DNA from 2 places in the Bacillus cereus group sp. N8 genome. Region 1 is predicted to be linked to the other one. Evidence: a T-box and tRNA genes for the amino acid it is inferred to sense, from the RefSeq annotation. Region 1 holds a T-box; the other holds one or more tRNA genes.

Region 1 (6,685 bases):
CCACGTGGCTTATTTACAACGAGTACATCTGCATCTTCATAATAAATTTCTAAATTCATATCTTCCGGTTGAATATCTAACTCTTCTGGGTCAGGAATTGTTACCGTAATTTCATCATTTCCTTTTACTTTATAATTCCCTTTAACTGATTTCCCATTTACTGTCACAACGGCATCTTTAATCCATTGCTGTACTTGTGAACGTGACCATTCACTGTTTATTTCTGCAACGAATTTATCAATTCGCTCGCTTTTTTGTTCTTCTGCAACTGTTACTTGTACTACTTCACTCATTCAATTACTCCTTCGTTTTCTTTCCTTCTAATACTGTTTGAATAATAATTAATACAACACCAATACACAATGCTGAGTCAGCTATATTGAATACTGGATAGTTGTACGAGAAAATATACACGTGAATGAAATCCACTACTTCTTGTCTAAATACACGATCAATAAAATTGCCAATTGCTCCGCCTAAAATTAGACCTAATGAAATACCTAGAAGTTTGTCCGTTTTTGCATATTTTTTCATATAAAATACGATAAATGCTACGAAAACGACTGTAATAATGTAGAAGAACCACATTTTATTTTCTAAAATACCCCAGGCAGCTCCTCTATTTCGATGTGATGTTATGTATAATACATTATCGATAATCGGAATGCTCGTACCCAATTCCATGTTCTTTACAATTAGCCACTTCGATATTTGATCGATGGCAATGACAAATAACGCTATTACATAATATATCATTTTCATTTCCCCCACAAAGACAGTGTACCTCAAAATTTTAGCATAGCTGCTACCTTTTCACAATGAACCTTTATAGAAGAATAAAATAAATTAAAAAAAGGTAACATAATATCGTTGTGCGTATTCATACATTTACCTTTTCATAGAAAAATTCATGAATCGTACGAGCAGTCGGCATTATTTTCATTTGTTTTGTAGAAATCGCTCTCCCAGTTTCTTCACAAATACCGTACATATCTATTTCCATTTTAAACAATGCACGTTCTACATCTTTTAAATCTTCTTTTATATCATGTAATAGCAATTTTTTCTTTATCTCTTCCTTTATTTCATATCCAAGCTCCCCGCTAAACTCTGTATCATATTTGTGCATGACTTCTTTAGCTAGTCTCTCTTGCAACTCTTTTCTCATCAATTGCAATTCTTCTTTTATTTCCATATATATTTCATTCACGTGTACATTCCTCCCAGCTGCAATGTACGATTAGTGTGTCCGAAATTCTCACGCTTACCTCACACACATTTTTCCTTCATAGGAAAGAGAGTGAAAATTATTTCAATATATCATCAACGAAAAAAACAAAAAAAACTGACTGCACTTACTCGCAGTCAGTTTTTTATTATTTTACATAGTTTTCTTTAACAACTGTTGCACAACGCTCACACAATGTTTCATGTTCTGCATCTTTACCAATTGTTTCTGAAACAACCCAACAACGTTCACACGTCTCACCTGTCGCCTGTGCTACAACTACAGCTGTATGCTCATACTTTGGTGCTTCTGTTGGCGCTTCTTCAATTGTACCACCAAGTTTATACTCAGAGACGATGAATAATTGCTTTAAGTCTTCGCTAATAGACTCTAACATAGCCTTCATTTCTGCAGTCGGATATAGCGTAATGCTCGCATTTAATGACTTACCAATTACTTTCTCATTACGAGCTACTTCTAAAGCTTTTAATACGTCATCACGTAATGTCATAAATGCATCCCATTTTGCTCTTAATGCTTCTGAACCCTCTACTTCTGCAGCTTCTGGCATATTAGTTAACTGTACGCTTTCTTCTTCTGCACCAGGAACATATGGCCATACTTCATCAGCTGTATGAGGTAAGATTGGCGTTACAAGTTTCGTTAATGCAACAAGAACATCATATAATACAGTTTGAATTGCACGACGATCTGCGTGATTTGCACCTTCAATGTATAAAATGTCTTTTGCAAAGTCTAAGTAGAATGAACTTAGATCAATTGTACAGAAGTTGTGAATTGCATGATATACAGCAGCAAAGTCATATGTTTCATATGCATCTTTTACTTTTGTAATTAAATCATTTAACTTCACTAACATGTAACGATCTACTTCACGAAGTTCAGCTACCGCTACTGTATTTTCACTTGGATTAAAGTCATCTAAGTTTCCTAATAAGAAACGGAATGTGTTACGGATTTTACGATACACTTCTGCTACTTGTTTTAAAATATCATCTGAGATACGTACATCAGATTGATAGTCAACAGAAGATACCCATAAGCGTAAAATGTCTCCGCCTAATTGATCCATAATTTTCTTCGGTACGACGATGTTTCCAATCGACTTACTCATTTTACGTCCTTCACCATCTAGTACGAAACCATGGCTTAGTACGCCTTTATATGGAGCTTTACCAGTTACAGCAACTGCTGTTGATAATGAAGAGTTAAACCAACCACGATACTGGTCAGATCCTTCTAAATATAAATCGGCTGGACGTTGTAAGTCATCGCGCTCTTCTAATACCGCTTGGTGAGAAGAACCTGAGTCGAACCACACATCCATGATATCTGTTTCTTTACGGAATTCACCATCTGGGCTACCTGGATGTGTAAATCCTTCTGGTAATAGATCTTTCGCTTCACGCTCAAACCATACGTTAGAACCGTGTTCACGGAATAAATCTGCTACATGGTTAATTGTTTCATCTGTAATAATTGGATCACCATTCTCTGCATAGAATACAGGAATTGGCACACCCCATGCACGCTGACGAGAAATACACCAGTCACCACGGTCACGAACCATGTTATGAAGACGAGTTTCGCCCCATGCTGGTATCCATTTCGTTTCCGCAACAGCTTCTAATAACTCTTTACGGAATGCTTCAATAGATGCAAACCACTGTGCTGTCGCACGGAAAATAATTGGTTTTTTCGTTCTCCAATCATGTGGGTATGAATGCGTAATGAATGTTAGTTTCAGTAACGCGCCTACTTCTTCTAATTTTTCTGTAATTGGCTTGTTAGCTTTATCATAGAATAAGCCTTCAAATCCAGGTGCTTCATTTGTTAATACACCTTTATCATCAACTGGGCAAAGTACTTCTAATCCATACTTTTTACCAACAACGAAGTCATCTTCCCCGTGTCCTGGTGCTGTATGAACACAACCTGTACCTGCATCTGTTGTTACGTGATCTCCTAGCATAACTAATGAATCGCGATCGTAGAATGGGTGTTTTGCAACTGTATACTCAAGTTCGCTACCTTTTACCGTTTTCACAACTTCAGCATTTTCCCACTCTAACGTTTTTGCAACTGTCTCAAATAATTCAGAAGCGATAATATATTTCTCGTCATTTACTTTTACAATGCTATATTCAAGCTCTGGATGAACAGAAATACCTAAGTTTGCAGGTAATGTCCAAGGAGTTGTTGTCCAAATGATAAATTTCTCATCACCTTCTAATACGTTCTTTCCGTCTTTTACAGGGAACGCTACGTAAATAGATGCTGATTTTTTATCTTGGTATTCAATTTCAGCTTCTGCTAAAGCAGACTCACTTGTTGGAGACCAGTAAACTGGTTTCTGTCCTTTATAGATATAACCTTTTTTCGCCATATCACCAAACACTTTAATTTGTTGTGCTTCATAAGCTGGCTCTAAAGTAATATATGGATTATCCCAATCTGCACGTACACCTAGACGCTTAAACTGTTCACGTTGACGTTCTACTTGTTCATATGCATACTCTGCACATAACTTACGGAACTCAGCAACTGTCATTTCTTTACGTTTTACACCTTTATTCGTTAACGCTTGTTCGATTGGTAAACCGTGCGTATCCCAACCCGGAACATATGGTGCACTGAAACCAGTCATTGACTTATAGCGAACAATAAAGTCTTTTAACACTTTATTTAATGCATGTCCCATATGAATGTCACCATTCGCATATGGAGGTCCATCATGCAATACAAATAAAGGACGGCCTTTTGTATGTTCTTGTACTTTTTCATAAATATTCATTTCAGCCCATTTTTCTTGCATTGCAGGCTCACGTTTTGGTAAATTCCCACGCATTGGGAACTCTGTTTTTGGCATTAGTAATGTATTTTTGTACTCCATGCTCAATTCCTCCTTACATGTATAAAAGAAAGACCTAAAAAACGGAATAAAAAAGAGACTTTCTCATCCCAAAAGGGACGAGAAAGTCTCCCGCGGTACCACCCTAGTAGATCCTATACATATGTATAAAATCCTCTTTATATTCTTAACGCGAATATACGCCTACGCTTACTTCATTTGTTCAGCGCGGAACTCCAGGGTGATATTCCCATTATCTCCTTATCCTGAGCTTACACCGTCCTCAGTTCGCTATATAAGGTATGAAAAAGGTACTTATCCCTATCTTCGTTTTTCTTAATAAATATGTTGTTTAAAATTATATGTAATAATGAGAAAAACGTCAAGCTTACACTGTTTCTTCTTTTTTCAACAGCTCATCTACTTCGTCTTCTAACTCAATTAACTTATCCCAATCATCGTTGTTTAACATTTCAAGCTGTGTTTCTAATAGCATACGGAAACGAGTTCGGAATACTTTTGCTTGTTTTTTTAATTCTTCAATATCAAATGCAACTTTTCTTGATTTTACTAACGCTTCGTTAATGATACGATCCGCATTCTTTTCAGCTTCACGTACAATTAATTTCGCTTCTTTTTGCGCATTACGTTTTACTTCTTCCGCTGCTTCTTGTGCAACAACGATAGATTTGTTTAGCGTATCTTCAATATTAGAAAAATGATCTAACTTTCCTTCTAATTGCGCAACCTTTTCTTCTAAAGCTTTTTTCTCACGAATGACTAATTCATAATCTTTGATGATTTGATCAAGAAACTCATTTACTTGATCTTCATCATAGCCACGGAATCCGCGACCAAATTCTTTGTTATGAATATCTAATGGTGTTAACGGCACAACGCCACCTCCAAGTAGTTATCTAAATTTCCTCTTTTAATTATATCTTTTCTTCGACAAAATAGGAGGATTTCCTGCTAAAAAAACCAATCATTTTAGTATACCATACAAAATTCTCCATTTGTCGCGCTTCGTTCTACCTTCTACAGAAAATATTTTACTTCTTCCGTATCCTCTAACCGAGAATACATCCCCTGGAAAACATTCATACGCAGTTTGCTCTACTGTTTTCCAATTGACTTTTACTAAGCCGCCTTTTATAAGAGGCTGTACTTTCTGCCTGGATATATGTAGCATTTCAGCTAACAAAACATCTAGACGAAGTGACGAAACTGTTCCAGATTTTTCTCCCCACTTTTCACCTACACGCAAAATTTGTTCTGCTTGTACAGGCGTGAGATATACTTTCACTTTCCCTATTGATTGTAAGTTCATTTCAATATACGATGCAACTTCTTTTGCAACTGCAATTTGGGCACGATTTTCTTGAAGCAAAATATCACCACATTTTTCTCTTGTTAAACCAAGTGACATAAATGCACCTAATATTTGCCTGTGTTCTAGCGTGTAAAATTTGGAAGGATAGTCAATTTCTAATACTTCTATTTGAAATTCCTCTTCATTTAATTCTAGATAGTCTGGATAAATTAGTGCTCTTTTTCGTTCAGATTCAGGCATCGCACCATCAAAGCGTACAGCAACCTCTCCTTGTCCTATTACCATAGAGACAATTTGTTGCTGTCTTGGATCAAGAAAATCTGTTAACTTGACTTGATGGTACTCAGCCGCCTGTTTCCACTCTAATACTTTATCCACAAAGACCTCTTCATCAGGTCTAAAATGCTCGTAGATGCTCATGCAAGTAACCTCTTATTATAAGAAATAGCGGAATAAACTTACTAAACCATTTGTAGCAAGCTTTAACGCAAGAATCGCAACGATTGGAGAGATGTCAATCATACCAAGTGGCGGAATAAACCTGCGAAATGGTTCTAAATATGGTTCACAAATACGTGCAAGGAACTCTCCAAAAGTTGATTCCTTTGCACCAGGAAACCATGATAGGAGAATGTAAATAATAAGTGCCCACGAGTAAATCTCGATAGCATAAAGTAAAACTGTTAAAACTGTTGCCATGGCGTATTACCACCTCTTTATATTTGTTTCTTCTTCTTCACCGAACAACTCTGAAATTGCACCAACAATATCTACATTTTCAGGTGTACACATAAATGTTTTCGGTCCTATTTTTTGAATATCCCCGCCTATAGCGTATACAGTACCACTTAAAAAGTCAACGATACGCACCGCTTGATCTGTAGACATTCTTTGCAAATTAATTACAACAGCTCGTCTACCTTTTAAGTGATCCGCAATCCCTTGTGCTTCCGAATATGTGCGCGGTTCTAGTAAAACAACTTTTGAAGATTGCTTCGCCGTTTCAATGCTCACAACATTTTGTTTCGGTTGCACTTTTGCAAACGGAACATCCTGTTTTTCTGGGGGATCTTGTTGCTTTTTCATGTCTGTTTGCTCCTTTTCATAACTATATTGAGCTGCTTCTTTTTCTTCTGGTGTGTCAAAAAAGAAGTATTTTACTTTTGACCAACTCATAATAATATTCTCCTTCCTTTTACGCTTTCCCTACTAAAATCGTGCCCAAACGAATATATGTAGCCCCTTCTTCAAT
Region 2 (6,685 bases), 350 kb from region 1:
AATACTAATAGAAATTTTCACGTTTGGATAGGCCTTTGTATATTCCTCTGCTACTGCCTCTATAATAGGAAAAACCGTTGAGGATCCATCAACTCTCACTTCTCCCATTTCATTTGTAGCGAATACAGTAGACATATTAAAACAAAGGAAACATGTCGATAATGTCAAAACTTTAATCGATGCGCTCATCCATTTCACGTGTTCTTCCTCCTAGAAGTAACCGGAAATAACAGGATTACAGGTATAAGAATACTGCTAAACTATTAATTCGGTTTTAATTGTTTGTAAAAGTTTTGTAAAGTTCCACAAAAACAACTGTATACACAAACTTCATTTTCACTTTTGTACTTTAGATGCAGGAAATTTTCTAATCATCCATAAAACTGCTATCTCCTATCACACAAGACAAACTTAGAGCGTATGCACTCATCTTGTTATGGTCATCGTTTTTGAAACTACATGTTTTTTTCAACATTTTACGCTTGTCCACATTTACTAAACCATATGCATAAAGCATAAAAAAAAGCACACTATCTTTTCAGATAGTGTGCTTTTTTTACAACTTTTTTATTCATCATCTTGTGTATTACTTTTTTTCTCTTTTTCATCTTTTGGAGCTTCACCAGTTAATGCTTGTTTTTTCAAATCAAAGTAAGCGTCCATTATTTCACGACCAATATATCCATTAATCCCTGTTTTATCATCATGTACCCACGGCACAACAACAGAAAATGCTACTTCTGGCTCTTCAAGTGGTGCATAACCTACTAATGTTAAGTTATATGTTTCAACACGCTCACCTTTTGCATTTCTACCAATCTCTTTATCTCCGCCATATACAGTTTGAGCTGTACCTGTTTTCCCAGCTGCTTTATATGGTGCACCTGCAAAGTATTTTGTAGCTGTACCACCTGTATCGTTAAACACTTGTCTAAATCCTTCTTGAACACGTTTAATTTGTGATTCAGGCATATCAACACGATTTAATACTTTTGGTTCCATAGATTGAACAACTTTTCCAACTTCCTCTGGCTTCGCCGATGGCTCGCGGATTTCCTTTACAACTTGGGGTTGCATACGATATCCACCATTTGCAATCGTCGAAATGTATTGTGCTAATTGAAGCGGTGTATACGTATCATACTGTCCAATTGATAAATCTAATAAGAAACCTGGTTGACTTCCTCTACCCATTTGACCAGCACTTTCATTTGGCAAATCAATTCCTGTTTTTACACCAAGCCCAAACTGCCCAAAATAGTAACGCATCGTATCAAATGCTTTTTGCGGGATATCTAACGTACCGCCTCGTACGTATGGAACCCCTGCAATATTCATCGCTGTTTTAAACATATACACGTTAGAAGACATTTTTAACGCTGTAAGGTCATTAATATACCCCATCGTTTTCCAAGATGACTTCGTAGGTGTCCCTTTTAATTTAATCGGTTCATCTAACTGTACTGATCCAGGTTGAATCGCACCAGTTTGATATCCCGTAAGTACTGTCGCACCTTTTACAGTTGAACCCATCGGATAAGAACTCGTCATCGTTCCTAATGCAAAATCATTTACTTTCGTTTGACCATCTTCGTTAACTAATTGTTTCCCTGCCATGGATAAAACTTCACCATTTTTCGGATTCATCATTACAACGAAAGCGCGATCTAAAAGCGGTTCTGACCCTTTAAATTTAATTAAGTTTTTCTCAAGAATCTCTTCTACACGCTTTTGTAATTCCATATCAATTGTTAAATTCAGGTCATTACCTCGTTGTCCTTGTGATACATTAATAGTTTCTAAAATATTACCGTCTTTATCTGTAACATTTCTCACTTCGGATTTTGTACCGTGTAAACTATCCTCGTACTGTTGCTCAATGTAACTTTTCCCTACGCGATCATTACGATTATAATCGCGAACAAGGTAGTAATCTAATCGCTCTCTCGGTAACCCTTCATCAGAAGTCGTCACACCACCAAGTACACTTCGGAACGTATCCTCATACTTATATTTTCGTTCCCAGTCGACATTTGTATCTACACCTGGTAATTTCGCTAAATTTTCACTAATAATCGCATATTCTTCTTCTGTTGCACCTTTTTTAACGATTTGCGGCGTCATTGCATATCCGCTTTCCATCTTACTTTTGATCGCCAATATTTCTAAATCTTTTGCTGACAATTGACTGATTTCTTCTTCTGTTACACGATTTCGTTGACGCTCATCTAGCTCTTTCTCTTCAATTTTATTCGCTTTCAACTCTTCACGATCTTTTTTTGTGATTTTTGTTTTTGCTTCTTCTTTATGTAAAGCAAGCCAATAATCTTTTTTATCGCGATCTGTTAACTTATCTGTTGGGACCTCAATTAAATCTGCTAACTTTTTCGCCGTTTCTAAGCGAGCATCTGCAGTTGATCCCTTCATTTTTGTAAATGTAATTGTACGAATAGGCTCATTATCTACGACCGCTTCTCCATTACGATCAAATATTTTCCCACGCGGTACAGGATTACTTATCGTTGAATTTTCTTTCTTCTCAACTTCATTTTTATATTCCTCACCACGAACAATTTGTACGTATCCAAGCCTTACAATAACCGCGGAGAACATTAAAAACACGCAAAAAAACAACACGTTTAACCGAAAGGGAACGTGGGTCTTTGTCTTTGTCTGGTTCTTTTTCTGCTTCTTGCTCATACAAACCCCCTCTACCAACAGCTATGTAATGTGAAAGGGACACCTTCATACAGGTGTCCTCACTGCTGTCTTACATCTTTTTCTATTCTAGCATAAAACACACGATAAGTTAACCTTCTGGTTCAGTTTGATTCTGCGCTGTTCCTTGTGCTCCAACGCTGGTTTTGTTCACATTTCCCTCATCATATTTGACATTTTTAACTGCAAAATAAATAAGAAAATGTCCAGCTCCTAAAATACATAGTAAAAAAGGTAAACTTTTTTCAGGAGGAAAGAATATGACAGCACATAAAAAACTTAAGATGGAACACATTCTTCCAGCATTTAACCATAATTCCCTGACTACTACATATTCTACACGCCATTCTCTCGCCTGTTTTGCTCTACCAATTACATCGTATGTCATGGATCCGTACGGAACGAGTAAAATAGGATATGCAACCGCAATACATGCTGCATAAATAAGTAATTTCGTATATGTAACATTGAAAATAACTAAAAATACGACCGCATATAAAATAATACCACCGAGTAAAATGGCTTTTTTTCGCCATTCCTTCTTTAACATGCGGGCAACTAAATAATAGCATACAAATGATACTGCAGAGTTCACTAAACTATATTTCCCTAGCGCTAACTCGCTACCAGATGCTAAATAGACGTATACCGAAATAACGAAAATAAACGTTCCTTCTCTCAAACCCTGGAAGAAATGAGCGCGTGTAATTCTTCCCCAGTTTTCATCAACTTGCCGCTCTTTCAATACTTGTACAATTTCATAGCGCCCTTCACATTCTCTCTTTGATAAAAAAAAGCTTAAAACAACCGCAATCGCAAATAGCATTAACGAGAGGAAAAAAACGACCGTATAACCACTCCATTTTTCCATACGTGAAATTGTATATCCGGCTGCAATTGGCCCAATCATTCCAGAGAACGATGTAAGAAGTCCGAGAAAACCGTTAAAAAAGTCTCTTGTTTCTGGTTCTGTAATCTCAAAAGTCAACAAGTTAAATGCAAGCCAATAAAATCCATAACCAACTCCCAAAAGAGCTCCCATTAGTAAAATATAGTGAGATGCACTTTTTCCCGCTACTAAAACGACGATAAAAAAAACAGCTAACGTGCCTACACCTATTCGCAATAAAATCGAACGATCAATACGTTTCGCTAATTTCCCCCCCACAAGAAATGTTAGAGGCTGTAATACAACGCTGGCCAAATTATACAAGCCCAGATTTACATAATTTTGTGTTTGCTTCCATAAATAAATGTTTACAAACGTATTTGATAAAGAAATTGCGAGCGTGTATAAACCGCCTATAACGAGCAATAATACTAAATCCCGATTCACTTCAACATCACCAATTACATGTTTCCACTTCATACACAACTCTCCTTTACTTCATGTTCTAGTCTTCCAAAGACAAGCTCAATTATGTAAAAGGAGAGCATAGAAAAAAGCTAGGAGAAAACTCCTAGCTTTTTTAGCTGTATTAACTTTAATTATTTTGCTTCTTGGTAAAGTTTTTCAGCAACGTTCCAATCTACAACGTTCCAGAATGCACCGATGTAGTCAGGACGACGGTTTTGGTAATTTAAGTAGTAAGCATGCTCCCAAACATCTAAACCGATAACTGGAGTTTTACCTTCAGTTAGAGGAGAATCTTGGTTTGGAGTGCTTGTTACTTCTAACTCACCATTGTTTACTACTAACCAAGCCCAACCAGAACCGAAGCGAGTTGCGCCAGCTTTTGCGAATTCTTCTTTGAATGTATCGAAGCTACCGAATTTCGCTTCAATCGCAGTTGCAAGTTCGCCTACTGGTTGTCCTCCGCCGTTTGGAGATAGGATTGTCCAGAAGAATGTATGGTTAGCATGTCCGCCACCATTGTTACGTACTGCTGTACGGATTGCTTCAGGTACTTCGTTTAAGTTTGTTACTAATTCTTCAACGCTTTTATCAGCTAATTCTGCATGACCTTCTAAAGCAGCGTTTAAGTTTGTAATATACGTGTTGTGATGTTTTGTATGATGGATGTTCATTGTTTCTTTATCAAAGTGAGGTTCTAAAGCATCATACGCATAAGGTAAATTTGGTAATTCGTGTTTTGCCATTGTTATATTCCTCCCGGTTTATGTATTGTCACTATATATGTGACATACAACTTCATTCTACCCTAATTGCCATAGGGTGCAAACAAATAAATCACATTGTCTTGCTATCATTAAAGTAGCAAAATTCCCACTTCTTTTCAATTAAAATGCTCATATATCCGTAAAAAAAGCTTCCTTCTACAAGGAAGCTTCCTGCTGACATAATAAACATGCGAAATGGATATGGACCCTGTAGGACTCGAACCTACGACCGGACGGTTATGAGCCGTCTGCTCTAACCAGCTGAGCTAAGGGTCCACAATTATGTATGTAACATTAAAAATAACTAAATTCCCATTGGCTATATCGTTTGAGAAATGTAAGATAAATTTACCATATACAAAAGAAAAGTGTCAATTGTATTTTTCTCTCCTAAAAGAAGAAAATTAAGTAAGAAGAACTTTAGTCCTTTCTACTATATGTAAAGATAATATATCTTGAGCTTCTCTAGATTCGTACGTTACAATGATTTTATACATACATAAAGGAAGTGAATCTATGTCCATTTTTACACAGCTAGCAAAAAGCGTATATTCGCCTAAAGATATGGCGCTTTTCCGTTTTCAAAAAATCGGTAAAACCATTTTGTATATTATGCTTCTTTGCCTAATCACTACTATTCCAAGAACTTTCTTGTACGGTAGCGTTATTCAAGATGGTGTTAACATGGTAAATAAAGTGATTGAAAAAGATTTACCTGATTTCAAAATTGAAAATGGCGAACTAACAGCTGATATTGACCAACCTATCGAAAAAGAAGATGGAAATGCCCTTTTCGTATTTGATCCAAATTCAACAGACTTAGAAAAATATCAAAATAAAACAGGTTTATTTGTTTTAAAAGATAAAGTAGTCTCCATGGGAAATGGCCAACCACAAACATACTCTTATAATGACTTATTAGGTGCATCTCTTGAGAAGAAAGATTTACAAGATTTCATTTCGTTATTTGACAGTATTTATCCAATCTTACTATTCGTTATTGGGTTCTTACTGTACTTGTTCCAATTATTTATTACCTTTGTAGGAGTTACATTACTTGCCTTCATCGGTTCTGCAATGAGCGGTCAACGCAAATTATCTTATAAACAAGTTTGGACGTTAACTGCTTACAGCTACACAATTCCAACAATCTTCTTTATGGTTATGGATTTATTCAAAATAAACGTACCTGGAGCAACATTCATTTACATTGCAGTTGTTTTAATCGTTCTATACTTAACAATTAAAGAAGTTCCAAAACCAAAAGATAAACAAGAACTATAAAAAAATGCCTAAATAGGCATTTTTTTTTTGGACAAGCATATATTCCTAGCAAAGGAGTGAAGGATATGAAGAGATTAGGTGTACTCTTATTCGTGCTTGTCCTCGGTTATATATTTTATTACGACATTAAAATCGGTACTTTACCGATGTTAAGTTCATACAAGAAAACAACAGCTGCCGAAACGATAAAAAAAGAAAATACAGATACAAAGCAGAATAAAGAGAAAGAAACAGAAAAAGAAACGGATACAGCTTATAAAGCAATTGAAGTAAAAACTGGTGATACAGTCCTTTCTATTACAGAAGCGATCAATAAGAAAAAAATTCCTTCTATTGAAAAAGTAATTGATGATTTTAAACAATTAAATAAAAATACATCTGCTACAAAAATCCAAGTTGGAAAGTCTTATAAATTCCCGTTATATCAATAAGCCATCACTTAATCCTTGTCAATTACATAAAGGCGCTGATACAATAGTAAAAGTGAAACCGAGTACTTTGGTTTCTATAGCCCTTTCTCACACATACTATCATTGATGTAAGGGACTAAAATAAGAAACTT

What was found. A T-box is a leader RNA that pairs with one kind of tRNA and senses whether it is charged. The one in region 1 lies ahead of ileS2 (isoleucine--tRNA ligase), so its partner is inferred to be a tRNA-Ile.
Positions count from the first base shown of each region.
Region 2: it encodes a tRNA-Ile, which carries the amino acid that the T-box ahead of ileS2 (isoleucine--tRNA ligase) is inferred to sense. The anticodon was not compared.

Region 1 covers NZ_JAEHBK010000001.1:578,219-584,903, reverse strand. The annotation lists gene JDS80_RS03180 (RluA family pseudouridine synthase) at 1-293, opposite strand, end outside; gene lspA (lipoprotein signal peptidase LspA) at 298-756, opposite strand; gene JDS80_RS03170 (molecular chaperone DnaK) at 881-1,210, opposite strand; gene ileS2 (isoleucine--tRNA ligase) at 1,377-4,142, opposite strand; T-box leader at 4,213-4,437, opposite strand; gene divIVA (septum site-determining protein DivIVA) at 4,489-4,995, opposite strand; gene JDS80_RS03155 (YlmH family RNA-binding protein) at 5,086-5,853, opposite strand; gene JDS80_RS03150 (YggT family protein) at 5,869-6,132, opposite strand; gene JDS80_RS03145 (cell division protein SepF) at 6,139-6,609, opposite strand; gene JDS80_RS03140 (YggS family pyridoxal phosphate-dependent enzyme) at 6,629-6,685, opposite strand, start outside.
Region 2 covers NZ_JAEHBK010000001.1:233,056-239,740, reverse strand. The annotation lists gene JDS80_RS01235 (phosphate ABC transporter substrate-binding protein PstS family protein) at 1-198, opposite strand, end outside; gene JDS80_RS01230 (peptidoglycan D,D-transpeptidase FtsI family protein) at 568-2,700, opposite strand; gene JDS80_RS01225 (MFS transporter) at 2,810-4,087, opposite strand; gene sodA (superoxide dismutase [Mn]) at 4,207-4,818, opposite strand; tRNA gene JDS80_RS01215 (tRNA-Ile) at 5,042-5,115, opposite strand; gene JDS80_RS01210 (DUF1189 domain-containing protein) at 5,356-6,123, shown strand; gene JDS80_RS01205 (hypothetical protein) at 6,189-6,554, shown strand.